Linked DNA regions of Acuticoccus sp. I52.16.1. The protein of the gene in region 2 interacts with the protein of the main gene of each other region in a pairwise test. Links are inferred from orthologs where the notes say so. Each region holds a gene or a part of one and is shown on either strand. Other genes may lie near its edges.

The links. Proteins that work in one complex are often made in the same cells at the same time.
Region 1: the proteins of ileS (region 2) and MRB58_RS21495 interact in binary tests that used the Escherichia coli proteins (3 or more experiments, as listed by UniProt). The link is inferred for Acuticoccus sp. I52.16.1 from one-to-one orthologs.

Annotation. Positions count from the first base shown.
Region 1 is NZ_CP094828.1:4,804,201-4,811,417, forward strand. What follows is about bases 2,339-5,112. They hold MRB58_RS21495 (D-ribose ABC transporter substrate-binding protein), read left to right. Parts: upstream 2,339-3,141; coding sequence 3,142-4,083; downstream 4,084-5,112. Other genes in these bases: MRB58_RS21490 (phosphogluconate dehydrogenase C-terminal domain-containing protein), read left to right, coding at 2,339-3,040; MRB58_RS21500 (DUF2291 family protein), read left to right, coding at 4,231-4,884; MRB58_RS21505 (sugar ABC transporter ATP-binding protein), read left to right, coding at 4,881-5,112. In the rest of the region: MRB58_RS21480 (Calx-beta domain-containing protein), read right to left, coding at 1-1,919; more of MRB58_RS21490, read left to right, coding at 2,216-2,338; more of MRB58_RS21505, read left to right, coding at 5,113-6,443; MRB58_RS21510 (ABC transporter permease), read left to right, coding at 6,455-7,217. UniProt on the Escherichia coli protein: Part of the ABC transporter complex RbsABC involved in ribose import. Binds ribose. Also serves as the primary chemoreceptor for chemotaxis.
Region 2 is NZ_CP094828.1:3,562,935-3,570,993, reverse strand. Bases 2,666-6,281 are described here. They hold ileS (isoleucine--tRNA ligase), read left to right. Parts: upstream 2,666-3,006; coding sequence 3,007-6,081; downstream 6,082-6,281. Other genes in these bases: lspA (signal peptidase II), read left to right, coding at 6,093-6,281; MRB58_RS16090 (class I SAM-dependent methyltransferase), read left to right, coding at 2,666-2,820. Outside these bases: thrC (threonine synthase), read right to left, coding at 1-884; MRB58_RS16100 (YqgE/AlgH family protein), read right to left, coding at 974-1,564; MRB58_RS16095 (peroxiredoxin), read left to right, coding at 1,703-2,188; more of MRB58_RS16090, read left to right, coding at 2,185-2,665; more of lspA, read left to right, coding at 6,282-6,596; MRB58_RS16075 (hypothetical protein), read left to right, coding at 6,728-7,423; MRB58_RS16070 (pitrilysin family protein), read left to right, coding at 7,505-8,059. UniProt on the Escherichia coli protein: Catalyzes the attachment of isoleucine to tRNA(Ile). As IleRS can inadvertently accommodate and process structurally similar amino acids such as valine, to avoid such errors it has two additional distinct tRNA(Ile)-dependent editing activities.

The sequences.
Region 1 (7,217 bases), 1.2 Mb from region 2 along the record:
CCGGTGGCGCCGGAGAGGGCGACGGTGAACGTCTCGTCGTCCTCGGTGGCGGTGTCGTCGGTGATGGAGAGGGTGATCGTGGCCGAGGTCTCGCCGGGGGCGAAGGCGAGCGTGCCGGCGGCGGCGGTGAAGTCGCCCGCGCCGGCGGTGCCGGGGGTCGAGGCGTAGGCGACGCTGGTCGCGACGGTGGTCGGCTCGCTCAGCGTCACGGTGAGGACCGCGGTGCCGGCGTCCTCGTCGACGGTGACGTCGGCGATGGAGACCTGCGGGACGACCGGGGGGTCGTTGGCTTCGGTGGTCACGGTGGCGGTGCCGTCCGTGATGGTGAGGCCGGTGGCGCCGGAGAGGGCGACGGTGAACGTCTCGTCGTCCTCGGTGGCGGTGTCGTCGGTGATGGCGAGGGTGATCGTGGCCGAGGTCTCGCCGGGGGCGAAGGCGAGCGTGCCGGCGGCAGCGGTGAAGTCGCCCGCCCCGGCGGTGCCGGGTGTCGAGGCGTAGGCGACACTGGTCGCGACGGTGGTGGGCTCGCTCAGCGTCACGGTGAGGACCGCGGTGCCGGCGTCCTCGTCGACCGTGACGTCGGCGATGGAGACCTGCGGGACGACCGGGGGGGCGTCGGCGGTGTCCCGTGTGTCCTGCGAGGGGGCGGCGATCGTGATGGCGGTGGTCGGACCGTCGACCACGAGGCCGAATTGGGCGGAGGCGCCGGGGGCGGCGCGGGCGCTGCTGTCGATACTCGTGATGACGTAGGTGCCGCCCGACTGCGAGACGATCCGCGCGTTCCAGATCTCGCGGATCGTGCCGTCCACCGTCACCTCGACGGTCCAACCGTCGACCGGCTCGGTCGTCCCGTTGTGCACGGAGGCGTCGGCGATGTAGCCGCCGGTCCAGGACTCGCGCAGGCCGATCTCGGCGGTGATGCCGGCGGGTGTGACGGCGGGCGCGGTGTCGTCGTCGGTGATCGTCAGCGAGGCGGCGGGATCGGCGAGGGTGAGGCCGACGGCGCCGGAAAGCGTGACGGTGACGGCTTCGTCCCCCTCGACGAGGCCGTCGTCGAGGATGGTGACGGCGACGGTCGCGGTGGTCTCCCCCGGCGCGAAGGTCAGCGTGCCGGTGGCGGCGGCGAAGTCGGCCGCACCGGCGGTGCCCGGCGTGGCCGTATAGGTGACGCTGGTCGCCGCGGTGGTCGGCTCGCTCAGCGTGACGGTGAGCCGCGCGATGCCGGCGGTCTCGTCGACGGTCAGGTCGGCGATCGACACCGAGGGCACCACCACCGGATCGCTGGGGGCGATCGTCACCGCGGCGGAACCGTCGGCGATGGTCAGGCCGACCGCGTCGGACAGGATCACCGCGAACGATTCGGCGCCCTCGGCCGACGCGTCGTCGAGGATGTCGACCGTGAGGGTGGCGTGTGTCGCTCCGGCGGCGAAAGTCGCGGTGCCGGAGGTCGCGACGAAGTCCGCGGCGCCGGCCGTGCCGGGGGCGGTCGCGTAGGCGACGCTGGTCGCGGTGGTGGCCGCGCGGTCGAGGGTGAGGCTCAGCGTCGCGGTGCCGCTCTCTTCGTCGACCGTGACGTCGGCGATGGAGACCTGCGGGACGACCGGGGGCGGAGGCGGCGCGGTCCCTGCGCCGGTCGTGACCGCGACGACTTCCCCGCCGGCGCCGTTGTGGGCGGAGATGAAGCCGATGCTGGCCGCCCCACCCGGCGGGACGGCGCCATTCCAGGACAGATTTTCAATGACATAGAGATCGCCCGTCTGCGAGACGATCCGCGCACCCCAGATGTAGGTGATCGGCGCGGTGGACTGGATGGTGATCTGCCACCCGTCGGTCGCGGTGAGATCTTGGTTCTCGACCGAGATCGCACCCTGAAATCCGGAACCCCACGCGTTTACAACCGAGTAAGCGACGTCGATCACGAAGATATCCTTGTCGTTCAACCTGGAGTGCTACTCGACACAACCCCGAGTCCGCATTGCATTAGAGCGCATCCGCAATTGCGGCGAAAGTCTGGTTAATGAGCGTTTAACGTGCCGAAATGTGGCGACAGAATCAACAGCAGAGACAGTATATTGCGCGACAAGTTGAACTCTGCACGGCATGGGGGAACAGCGGTTGTGCCTAAGGGGTGAGCACAACCTGCGTCGCGACAGTTGATACCAGTTGACAAGGTGATGAGCGCGAGCGAGCTTCCCCTCAATCAGGGAGGACTAGAATGAAGATCGCACTCCTCGGCGCCGGCGGAAAAATGGGGGTCAGGCTCGCCAACAACCTCGTCGGGTCCGACTATGAGGTCGCCTATGTCGAGGTTTCGGACGTCGGCCGGAAGCGCCTGAAAGACGCCATCGGCGCAGACTGCGTCGACCTCGACACCGCGATCGCCGGGGCCGGGGCCGTCGTGCTGGCGGTTCCCGACACGCTGATCGGCAAGGTCGCCGGGCCGCTGGTCCCCAAGCTCGACCCCGGCACCATCGTCATCGCGCTCGACGCTGCGGCGCCGCACGCCGGCCACCTGCCGGAGCGCGCGGACATCACCTACTTCGTCACCCACCCGTGCCACCCGCCGATCTTCGGCGACGAGCCGGATCTTGCCGCGTTGCAGGATCATTTCGGCGGAATCGCGGCCAAGCAGTCCATCGTCAATGCATTGATGCAGGGGCCGGAGGAGCACTACGCGCTCGGCGAGGGGATCGCCAAGACGATCTGGAAGCCGATCCTGCGCTCGCATCGCGTCACGGTGGAGCAGATGGCGCTCCTGGAGCCGGGCCTGTCGGAGACCGTCGCCGCGACGCTGCTGTTGGCCATGCGCCAGGCGATGGACGAAGTCGTCGCCCGCGGGGTCGACAAGGAGGCCGCGCGCGATTTCCTCCTCGGCCACATGAACGTCCTCGGTGCGGTGATCTTCGAGGAGGTCGAGGGTGTGTTCTCCGACGCCTGCAACAAGGCCATCGAGAACGCGATGCCCGTCCTGATGCAGCCGGACTGGAAGAGGGTCTTCGAGCCGGACGAAATCATGGAGAGCATCCGGCGCATCACCTGAGGATGCGCAGTGGGACGGGAGTGAGACCCGTCCCGACCAGGTCCGACCGGCGGCACCCATAAGCTGCCGGCGCAACAACGAAAATTTCGAGGGAGAGACCCATGCGTTTGACGACTAAGCTTCTTTCGGCGGCGTTCGCGGCGGCCGCTGCCATCGCGCTGCCCGCCACCGCCTCGGCCGACGGCATCATGGCCATCATCACGCCGAGCCACGACAACCCCTTCTTCAAGGCCGAGGCCGAAGGCGCCGCCTCCAAGGCCGAGGAGCTGGGCTACGAGCCGCTCGTCCTCGTCCACGACGACGACCCCAACAAGCAGAACCAGCTCTTCGATACCGCGATCGCCCGCGGCGCGGTCGCCATCATCCTCGACAACGCGGGGGCCGACGCCTCGGTCGCGCCGGTGAAGAAGGCCAAGGAGGCGGGGATCCCGTCCTTCCTGATCGATCGGGAGATCAACGAGAGCGGCATCGCCATCTCGCAGATCGTCTCCAACAACTACCAGGGTGCGCAGCTCGGCGGTGAGGAGTTCGTGCGGCTGATGGGCGAGGCGGGCAAGTACGCCGAACTCGTCGGCAAGGAGAGCGACACCAACGCGGGCATCCGCTCCGCCGGCTACCACGACGTGATCGACCAGTACCCGGACCTCGAGATGGTCGCGCAGGAATCGGCCAACTGGAGCCAGCCGGAAGCCTTCCAGAAGATGCAGACGATCCTGCAGGCGCATCCGGAGATCAAGGGCGTCATTTCCGGCAACGACACCATGGCGATGGGCGCCTGGGCCGCGTTGCAGCAGGCCGGGCGCGACGACGTCATCGTCGTCGGCTTCGACGGGTCGAACGACGTGCGCGACTCGATCCGCGACGGCGGTATCAAGGCGACCGTGCTGCAGCCGGCCTACCGGCAGGCGGAGATGGCCGTCGAGCAGGCCGACGCCTACCTGAAGAACGGCGAGACCGGGCAGCCGGAAAAGCAGCTCATGGACCTCGTCCTCATCACCGACGAGAACGCCGACAAGCTGGAGACCTTCGCCCTCGGCGACTGACCGCGGCGGCCCGCCCCGCGGCGGGCCTCCACCGGCGAGCGCGGCCCGGTGCCCGGCCGCACCGTCGCCGACGCCCCCGCCACCCGCCTCACGCGCCGGGCGCGCGGGGGCACGACACCGTCCCGATGACTGCCGAGAGGACACGCGATGAACCGATGCGTGCGAAGCCTCAGTCTCGCGCTGCTGCTGGCGGCCGGGCTCGGGGGCTGCAAGTTCGTGGAGACCTCGGAGCTGGTGGCGGCGGCCGAGGCCGCCAAGGCGGCCAAGGCCAGGCCGCAGACGTCGGCCGGCGAATGGACCGGCCGGGTGCTGCCCCACATGCGCCAGACGGCCGTGCCGATCGCCACCCTCGCCGCCGCCCTCGCCGGCGACGGGCCGGAGGGAGCGGGGATGCGATACGGCCACCGCGAGGGCGGCGAGGGGACGCCGTTCAGCTACGTCGTCCGCGTCGAAGGCACGATCGTCGAGGCCAACACCCAGTCGCGCGCTGCGACCGCCGGCGTCGACACCGACGGCGACGGGGCGGCCGACGCCACGCTCCAGCTCGGCCCCGTCATCCGCGGCACCGCGATCCGCGACGTGCTGCCCTTCGTCTCGTTCACCGACTTCGAGAACCAGATCGAGTTCGCGCGCATCGGCAAGGCGCTCAACCAGGAGGCTTACGACACCGTCCTCGAACGGCTGCCGCGCGAGGCGCTGGTGGGGGCGAGCGTCACCGCGATCGGCGCCGTCACCGTACGCAAGGCGGACGAGACGCTGCTGGTGACCCCGGTCGAGATCACCATCGAGGCCGCATCGTGAGCGGTGCACCGGCCACCAAGACGGGCGACGTCGTCGTCTCCGTGCGCGGGGCGTCGAAGGTCTACCCCGGCACCCGCGCGCTCGACGCCGTCGACTTCGACGTCCGCCGCGGCATGGTCAACGTCCTCGTCGGCGAGAACGGGGCGGGGAAATCCACCTTGATGAAGATCATCGCCGGGGTGGAACGTCCGACCGAGGGGGAGGTGCTGGTCGACGGCGCGCCGGTCCGCTTCGAGAGCCCCGCGGACGCCGCGCGCCACGGTATCGGCATCGTCTTCCAGGAGCTGAACCTCTTCCCCAACATGTCGATCGCCGAGAACATCTTCATCGGCCGCGAGGTGACGCGCGGCGGGATCGACATCGACGCCCGCCGCCAGCGGGAGACGGCGCGCGCGCTGATGGCCCGCCTGGAGCACGACAACCCGCCCGACACGCCGGTCGCGGACCTGCGCATCGGCGAGCAGCAGATCGTCGAGATCGCCAAGGTCCTCTCCCAGGACGCGCGCGTCATCATCATGGACGAGCCGACGTCGGCGCTGTCGGCGGCGGAGGTGGAGATCCTCTTTCGCGTCATCGGCGAGCTGAAGGCCGCCGGCACCGCCATCGTCTACATCTCGCACCGCCTCGAGGAGCTGGTGCGGGTCGGCGACTGGATCACGGTGCTGCGCGACGGCAAGGTGACGGGCAGCCAGCCGATGTCCGACGTCGACGTCGATTGGATCGTGCGCGCGATGATCGGCGCCCGCTCCAAGGACTTCGCCAAGGAGGTCGCGCACGACTACGGCGCAACCGTCCTCGCGGTGAGCGACGTGTCGCTGCCGCGGCGGGGCGGGGGCTTCAAGGTCGACCACGTCTCGCTGTCGCTCAAGGAGGGCGAGATCGTCGGCATCTACGGCCTCATGGGCGCCGGGCGTTCGGAGTTGTTCGACTGCATCATCGGCCGCGAGCGGGCGGCCACCGGCTCGGTCGTGCTGGCCGGCCGGGAGATCTCCGGCCGCTCGATCCACGGCCGGATCGAGGCCGGAATCGCCCTCATTCCCGAAGATCGCAAGGCCGAGGGGCTGGTGCAGATCCTCCCCGTCTCGGAAAACATGAGCCTTTCCAGCCTCTCCCGGTTCGTGCGCCTCTTCCACCTCGACGTCGGTGCCGAGCGGCGCACCATCGCCGACTACGTCAAGCGCCTGGCGGTGAAGGTGGCGGACGTCGCCAATCCGGTCTCCTCGTTGTCGGGTGGCAACCAGCAGAAGGTCGTCATCGGCAAGGCGCTCATGACCGGCCCCAAAGTGCTCCTCATGGACGAGCCCTCGCGCGGGATCGACATCGGCGCCAAGGCCGAGGTCTTCCGCGTCATGCGCGAGCTGGCGGCCGAGGGGCTCGGCATCCTCTTCGTCACCTCCGACCTGCAGGAAGTCATGGAGCTGTCGGACCGGATCATCGTCATGTCCAACGGCCGCATCACCGGCGAGCTTGCGATCGACGCGGCGGACGAGGCCACCATCGTGCGCCTCTCGTCGGTCGGCCATGGCCCCCACCACGCATTCGAGGAGACCGCCGCGTGACCACAGGCACCATGGATGCGGCGGGACCGGGCCGCGGCGTCAACATCGGGATGCTGCTCCTGAAGGGGCGCACCTTCATCGCGCTGATCGCGGTGCTGGCCTTCTTCTCGTTCGCGGCGCCCAACTTCCTGTCGCCGGCGAACCTCGTCATCATGTCCGAGCATGTGGCGCTGAACGCCTTCCTCGCCATCGGCATGACCTTCGTCATCATCACCGGCGGGATCGACCTGTCGGTCGGCTCGATCGTGGGCCTGTGCGGCATGGTCGCCGGCTACCTGGTGCTCAACGGGATCGACCTCGGCCCCATCGGCTACACGGTGTTCTTCAACACCTACGAGATCGTGCTGATCACGCTGTGCGTCGGCATCTTCGTCGGCTTCGTCAACGGCATGCTGATCACCAAGCTCAACGTGGCGCCGTTCATCGCCACGCTCGGCACGCTCTACGTCGCGCGCGGGCTGGGGCTGCTGTCGTCCGACGGCGGCACCTTCCCGAACCTCTCCGGCCAGGCCCGGTACGGAACCGACACCTACCCGTGGATCGGGTCGGGCTCGATCCTCGGCATCCCGTTCTCGATCTGGATGCTGATCGTGGTGGGCTGCGTGGCCGCCTACATCGCCCAGCGCACGCCCCTGGGGCGGCACATCTACGCCGTCGGCGGCAACGAGCGCGCGGCGGCGCTGTCGGGCGTGAAGGTCGATCGGGTGAAGCTCTTCGTCTATATGTTCTCCGGCTTCTGCGCGGCGATCGTCGGCATCGTCATCTCCTCGCAGC
Region 2 (8,059 bases):
TAGCGGCCGGTCTTCAGCGTGCGGTCGAGAATGTCGTTCTGGTTGGTGGCGATGATCAGCTCGGCCACCGGCAGGCCCATCTCGTGGGCGACGTAGCCGGCGAGGATATCGCCGAAGTTGCCGGTCGGCACCGAGAAGGCGATCTTGCGGTGCGGCGCGCCCAACGCCAGCGCGGCGAACAGATAATAGGTGATCTGCGCCGCGACGCGGGCCCAGTTGATCGAGTTCACGCCCGACATGGCGACGCGCTCGTTGAACGCGCGGTCGACGAAGAGCGCTTTGACGATGCGCTGGCAGTCGTCGAAGTCGCCCTCGACGGCGAGGGTGTGGACGTTGTCGTCGGCGATCGTGGTCATCTGCCGGCGCTGCACCTCCGAGACCCGGCCGTGCGGATAGAGGATGAAGAGGTCGATCGCGGAGCGGCCGCGGAAGGCGTCGGCGGCGGCGGCGCCGGTGTCGCCGGACGTCGCGGTGACGATGGTCGCCCGGCGGCCGCGCTGCGACAAAATGCGGTCCATCAGCCGCGCCAGGGTCTGCATCGCGACGTCCTTGAACGCCAGCGTGGGGCCGTGGAACAGCTCGAGGATGAAGTGGCTGGGGCCGATCTGCACCAAGGGGGTGCGCGCGGTGTGGGCGAAGGTGCCCATCGCGGCATCGATGTCGGCCTTCAGGTCGGCGTCGGTCAGCTCACCGCCGGTGAAGCGGGAGAGCACGGTGTGGGCCATCGTCTCGAACGGGGCGCCGACGAGAGACGAGAGAGTCGCTGTGTCGAGAGTGGGGTAGCGCTCGGGCACGAACAGGCCGCCGTCCGGGGCGAGGCCCGTCAGCGTCGCATCGCAAAAGCCCAGCGGCTCGGCGCCGCCTCTCGTGGAGATGTACTGCACCCGGAACCAATCCTCCCGCCAAGGCCGTTTTCAGAAGCCCGTAAGGCGGCGCTCTGTCAACACAATCCCGTCATCGGGACGGCGCCGGGTCAGGCGTGACCGGCGGCCGAGGAGAGCACCTGCGGCGCGAAGCCGAGCTTCTTCACGGCCCGTTCGTACTTGCTCCCGACGTCCATGTCGAACAGGAGGTCGTGATCGGCGGCGCAGTGGAGCCATCCGTTGCCGGCGATCTCCGCCTCGAGCTGGCCGGGCGCCCACCCGGCATAGCCGAGCGCCAGGAGCGCCTGGCTGGGGCCCGACCCGTGCGCGATCGCGCGCAGGATCTCCACCGTCGCCGTGAGGCAGACGTCGTCGCCGGCGACCAGCGTCGCCTCCTTCAGCATGAAGTCGGAGGTGTGGAGGACGAAGCCGCGGCCGGTCTCCACCGGGCCGCCGTTGTGGACTGCGACGTTTCGCGCGGTGTCCGGCAGGCGGATGGCGCTGTCCTCCTCGACGACGCCCAGCTGGGTCAGGAGGTCGACGAACGAGACGTTCTTGGCCGGCTTGTTGACGATGATGCCCATGGCGCCCTCCTCCGAGTGGGCGCAGAGGAAGACGACCGCACGGTCGAACCGCTCGTCGCCCATCTGCGGCATCGCAATAAGGCACTGACCTTCCAGATACCCTTCCGTCCTATCCATGGGCCGCCTCCCAGAGCCACGCCACCACCAACGTAGCACACCAATTCGAGGCGTGTAGGCACGGTTCGTGCCGGGGGTGTCGTTTGCCGCAGCGGACACCTATACATCTGCGCAAACGCATCACGAGGAGACACCCTGATGACGATCGATGTCGGCTCCAACCTTCCCGAAGCGACTTTCAAGACGATGACCACGGACGGCCCGTCCGACGTGACGACCGAGGAGCTGACCAAAGGCCGGCGCGTGGTGATCTTCGGCGTGCCGGGTGCCTTCACGCCGACCTGCCACAACAACCACCTCCCCGGCTTCCTCACCGCCTACGACGACATCAAGGCCAAGGGGATCGACGAGATCGCCGTCGTCGCGGTCAACGACGTCTTCGTGATGAACGCCTGGTCGAAGTCGACCGAGGCGGGCACCAAGATCACCTTCCTCGCCGACGGTTCGGCCAACTTCACCCGCGCCGCCGGTCTCGACATCGACGCCTCGGGCTTCGGCATGGGCATTCGCTCCAAGCGCTACGCGATGCTCGTCGAGGACGGCGTGGTGAAGGTGCTCAACATCGAGGACGCGCCGGGCAAGGCCGTTGCCTCCAGCGCCGACGCGCTGCTGCCGAACCTTTGAGCCGGCGCCCCGCACCTCCCGGCACGTTGCAGGCGGTCTACGGCCCCGCCTCATCCGCCGAGACACGCGACTACTACGAGACCTGGGCGGCGGACTACGAGATCGACACCGTCGGCCAGGGCATTCGCATCCCGTACCTGGCGAGCGCTTTCCTCGCCCGGTACGCCGCGCCGGACGCGGGGCCAGTGCTCGACGCGGCGTGCGGCACCGGCGTCGTCGGCGATGCGTTGGCGCTCCTGGGCTACGGCCCGCTGACGGGGGTCGACCTGTCGCCTGCGATGCTGGCGCACGCCGAGGCGCGGGGGATCTACGCGGCGTTGACGGAGGGTGATCTCACCGCCCTCCCCTTCGCCGACGCCGACTTCGCCAACACCGCCTGCGTCGGCGCCTTCGGCCCCGGCCATGCGCCGCCCGAGAGCCTTGCCGAGCTGGTGCGGGTGACGGCGCCGGGCGGCTACGTCGTCTTCAACCTGCGGGCCGACACGTTCGAGGAGCAGGGCTTCCCCGCCGCGATCACGGCGCTGGCCGACGCCGGGCGCTGGCGGCAGGTGGCGCGGTCCGAGCCGTTCCGCGTCTATCTCCTCAACGACCTCGACCTGTCGGCGATCGTCTTCGTGTTCCAGGTCCTGTAGCGGCCCCACCTCACCGGTGGGGCGCGGCGGCGGCGGGCCGGGCGCCGACGCGGGCTTGACAGCGGCCGGCCTGGGCTTGACACGAGCGGGCAAATTCCCGTTCTGCCAACGATCCGGGTGCGATACGCCCCGCTCGTCCGCCAACCGTGGCGCGGATCTGCCGCGCCCGTCCAGAAAGCGCCCGAAATGTCCGATTCTGCCGCCGTGACCCGCGACTATTCCAAGACGCTGTTCCTGCCGCAGACCGACTTTCCCATGCGCGCGGGCCTTCCCAAGAAGGAGCCCGAGTGGCTGGCGAAGTGGAAGGAGATGGACCTCTACAAGCGCCTGCGCGAGGTGTCGGCCGGGCGCGAGAAGTTCATCCTGCACGACGGCCCGCCCTACGCCAACGGCAACATCCACATCGGCACGGCGCTCAACAAGATCCTCAAGGACTTCGTCGTCCGCTCGCACCAGATGCTGGGCTACGACGCCAACTACGTCCCCGGCTGGGACTGCCACGGCCTGCCGATCGAGTGGAAGGTCGAGGAGCAGTACCGCGCCAAGGGAAAGAACAAGGACGACGTGCCGATCGTCGACTTCCGGTCCGAGTGCCGCGACTATGCGCGCCACTGGGTCGGCGTGCAGCGCGAGGAGTTCGAGCGGCTGGGCGTGGTGGGCGACTTCCCGGTCGACTGGGACGACAACTTCTCCGCCGGGGTGCCGCTGTCGGGCCCGTACCTGACGATGAGCTACGCCGCCGAGGCGCAGATCGCCCGCGAGTTGATGACGTTCGCCTCCTCCGGCCAGCTCTACCGCGGCTCCAAGCCGGTGATGTGGTCGGTCGTGGAGCGCACCGCGCTCGCCGAGGCCGAGGTCGAGTATCACGACTACCAGTCCGACACGATCACCGTGGCGTTCCCGCTGACGCGGATCGAAACGGCCGACGTCAACGAGCCGTCGAGCCCGGTGTGCTTCGCGCCAGAGGTCGAAGGCGGCATGATCTCGCACGAGATGCCGATGGACGTCACCCACGCCGAGGCGCATTCCGCCGGCGGCCTGGAGGGGGCCTCGGTCGTCATCTGGACGACGACGCCCTGGACGATCCCCGGCAATCGCGCGGTCGCCTACGGCCCCGGCATCGCCTACGGGCTCTACACGGTGACCGAGGCGCCCGAGGAGAACTGGCTGAAGGCCGGAGCGCGGCTGGTGCTGGCCGACACGCTCGCCGACGAGGTGCTGACGTCCACCCGCGTCACCGCCTGGGAGCGGGTGCGCGACGTCACCGGCGCCGAGCTGTCCGGTTACCGCGCCGCCCACCCGCTCGCCGGGCACGAGAGCGGCGGCTATCGCTTCCCCGTCCCGATGCTGCCGGGCGACCATGTGACCGACGATGCCGGCACCGGCTTCGTCCACACCGCGCCGGGCCACGGCGTGGAGGACTTCGAGGTGTGGACCGCGCACAAGCGCGACCTCGACGCGGCGGGCATCCCGTCCGGCATCCCCTACACGGTGGGCGCCGACGGCCTCTACACCAAGGACGCGCCGGGGTTCGAGGGGCTCGCCGTGATCACCGACAAGGGTGACAAGGGCAAGGCCAACCAGGCGGTGATCGACGCGCTGGTCGCCGCCGGCGCCTTGATCGCCCGCGGGCGGCTGAAGCACCAGTACCCGCATTCCTGGCGCTCCAAGAAGCCGGTCATCTTCCGCAACACGCCGCAGTGGTTCATCGCCATGGACCAGGAGATCCCGGCGACCGAGCACGCGCCCGCCGGCGGCACCCTGCGCGAGCGCGCCGTGAGCGCGATCGACGCGACCCGCTTCGTGCCGCCCGCCGGCCGCAACCGCCTGCGCGGCATGATCGAGAACCGGCCCGACTGGGTGGTCTCGCGCCAGCGCGCCTGGGGCGTGCCGATCACCGTCTTCGTCCACGCCGAGACGGGCGAGATCCTGCGTGACGACGCGGTCGACGCCGCCATCGCGGAGGCCTTCGAGGCCGAGGGCGCCGACGCCTGGTTCGCCGAGGGCGCCAAGGAGCGCTTCCTCGCCGGCCACCGGGCGGACGAGTGGGAGATGGTGACCGACATCCTCGACGTCTGGTTCGATTCCGGCTCCACCCACGCCTTCTGCCTCGCCAAGCGCCCTGACCTGAAGTGGCCGGCCGACGTCTACCTCGAAGGCTCCGACCAGCACCGCGGCTGGTTCCACTCCTCGCTCCTGGAATCGTGCGGCACCCGCGGCCGCGCTCCCTACGAGACGGTCGTCACCCACGGCTTCACCATGGCCGAGGACGGGCGCAAGATGTCCAAGTCGCTGGGCAACACCATCGCCCCGCAGGACATCATCAAGCAGTACGGCGCCGACATCCTGCGCCTGTGGGTCGCCTCGCAGGACTATGCCGACGACCAGCGCATCGGCGCCGAGATCATGAAGGGCGTCGCCGACGCCTACCGCAAGCTGCGCAACTCCATCCGCTGGATGCTGGGAACGCTGGCGCACGACGACGGCGCCCCGGTCGACCTCACCACCGCGCCGGAGTTGGAGCGGCTGATGCTGCACCGCCTCGCCGTGCTCGACGGCGAAGTGAAGGACGCCTACCGCAACTTCGACTACGGCCACGTCGCCCACACGCTGATGACCTTCGCCAACGTCGAGCTGTCGGCCTTCTACTTCGACATCCGCAAGGACGCGCTCTACTGCGACGCGCCCTCCTCCGCCCGCCGGCGCGCCGCGCTCGCCGTCGTCGCCAAGCTGTTCGACGCGCTGGTGACGTGGCTGGCGCCGATCCTGCCGTTCACCATGGAGGAATCCTGGATGGCCCGCGGGCACAATGGCTCGGTGCACCTGGAAGGCTACTTCCAGGCCGACCCCGAGTGGCGCAACGACGCACTCGCCGCCCGCTGGGAGAAGGTGCGCCAGGTCCGCCGCGTCGTCACCGGCGCGCTGGAGGTGGAGCGGCGCGAGAAGCGGATCGGCTCCTCGCTGGAGGCCCACCCCGTCGTCACCATCGCGGACGACACGCTGCGCGCCGCGGTCGAGGCCGTGCACTTCGCGGACGTCGTCATCGCCTCCGCGGTGACGATCCGTGGCGGCGCACCGGAGGCGGACGCCTTCACGCTGCCCGAGGTTCCGGGCGTGTCGGTCAAGGTCGGGCTCGCCGAAGGGCGGCGCTGCGCCCGCTCGTGGAAGGTGCTGCCCGAGGTCGGCTCCGACCCTCGCTACCCGGACCTCTCGCCCCGCGACGCCGAGGCGATGGCCGAGATCGACGCCGCCGCCACGTGAGCGAGCCGCACATCGCGCCGCCGGCCGCCGGCGCCGCCTCGCCCGGTCCCGGCCGCGGCCGTCTCGCCGCGATCGTCCTCGCCCTCGCGGTGCTGATCGCCGACCAGGCGACCAAGCTCCTGGTCCTGGGGGTGGACTTCGCCGCCGGGCCGATCCGCGTCGCCCCCTTCGCCGACATCACCCTCGTGATGAACCGCGGCATCAGCTACGGTCTCTTCCAGCAGGACGGCATGGGGCGCTGGCTGCTGGTGGCGTTCACGATCGTCGCCAGCCTCGCGTTGGCGCTGTGGCTCTGGCGCGCCCGCCGGACCGTCACGCGGATCGCGATCGCGCTGATCCTGGGCGGCGCCGTCGGCAACCTGATCGACCGTGTGGTCTACGGCGCCGTGGTCGACTTCGTGCACCTGCACTGGGGCGACTGGTCGTGGTACATCTTCAACATCGCGGACGCCGCGATCGTCGTCGGCGTGGCGGTGCTCATCCTGGAAAGCCTCGTCCCCCGCGCTGACGGGTAGTTAACATTCACCTGACAGTGTTGCTGCAAAGCCTCAGACCGGGGCCGGCAGTGCGTGGGCGGTTGACTTGCGCGTATAGCTTCGCGATGGCTTTGGGTTGGTGGTGTATCCACCAGAATGTGGAGAGTCCCATGGTTCGTACCGCCCTCATCGCGGCAGCGCTCGCGGTCGGCCTGTCCGGCTGCAACACCGCCTACAACTACTTTGAGGAAGAGCCGGAGCAGAAGGGTCAGGTCCAGAACTCCACCGCGTTCGGCGCGCTCTTGACCATGGGCGGCATCACGCAGCAGACGGCCAGCGGGCGAGATTATACCCCCCGCGCCCCGTTGGCGATGCCGGGCACGAGCGACCTCCCCGCGCCGACCAAAGGCTCGGCCGCCGAGGACGCCGTCAATTTCCCCGAGGACCACGACGTCCGCAAATATCGCGAGGAGCAGGAGCTCTATGCCCGCGGCGCCGCGCTCGATGCCGCGGCCGAACAGCGCGGCGGCCGCTTCCTGCCCGGTGAGATCACCGACGGTCCGCAAGCCAAGCGCGCCTCCGGGACCGACGGTCTCTCTCTCGAGCGCGAGGCCGGCAACCGCCTCTCGCGCGAGGAGCTGAAGAACAGCCACAAGGGCCGCTCCAAGCCCCGCGGCATGTTGACCGAGGACGGCGCCGCCGCGCCGCGCATGTCGCTGGTGCATCCGCCGTCCGACTACCGCACCCCGGCCGAGACCGCGGCGCTGCCGGACAAGAAGGAAATCGAGAATTCCGAGTGGCTGACCGAGCAGCTCTACAAGACCCACGCGAAGGGACAGCCGTCGGACCGCATCGCGCCGCAGTGATCCGCCTTACCAAATCTTCAGTGGCGGTCGCGCCGCGGGGAGGATACCTCCCTGTCATGTTTGATGACAGGGTAGCCCCGCATGACGCTTCGTACGACCGTCGCCGCCCTCGCCGCCGCGACGCTGTTGTCGCTTCCAGCCAGGGCTGAACCGGTGGATCTCGGCAACGTCGCCATCGCGCCGGACACGTCGACCTTCACGCTCGACAACGGCCTCCAGGTCGTCGTGATCCCCGACCGCCGCGCCCCCATCGTGACGCACATGATCTGGTATCGGATCGGTTCGGCGGACGAGGCGCCCGGCAAGTCCGGCATCGCCCACTACCTCGAACACCTGATGTTCAAGGGGACCGAGGCGCACCCCGGCAACGCCTTCTCGTCCACGGTGTCGCGCCTGGGCGGGCGCGAGAACGCGTTTACCTCCAACGACTATACCGCCTACTTCCAGCAGGTCGCCAAGGAGCACCTGCCGCAGATGATGGCGTTCGAGGCCGACCGGATGCGCGGCCTGCAGCTGACCGAGGAGGTCTCCGCCCCCGAGCTTCAGGTGGTGCTGGAGGAGCGGCGCATGCGCGTCGACACGCAGCCCTCGGCAGAGCTGGGCGAGGCGGTCGATGCGGCGCTCTACGTGAACCAC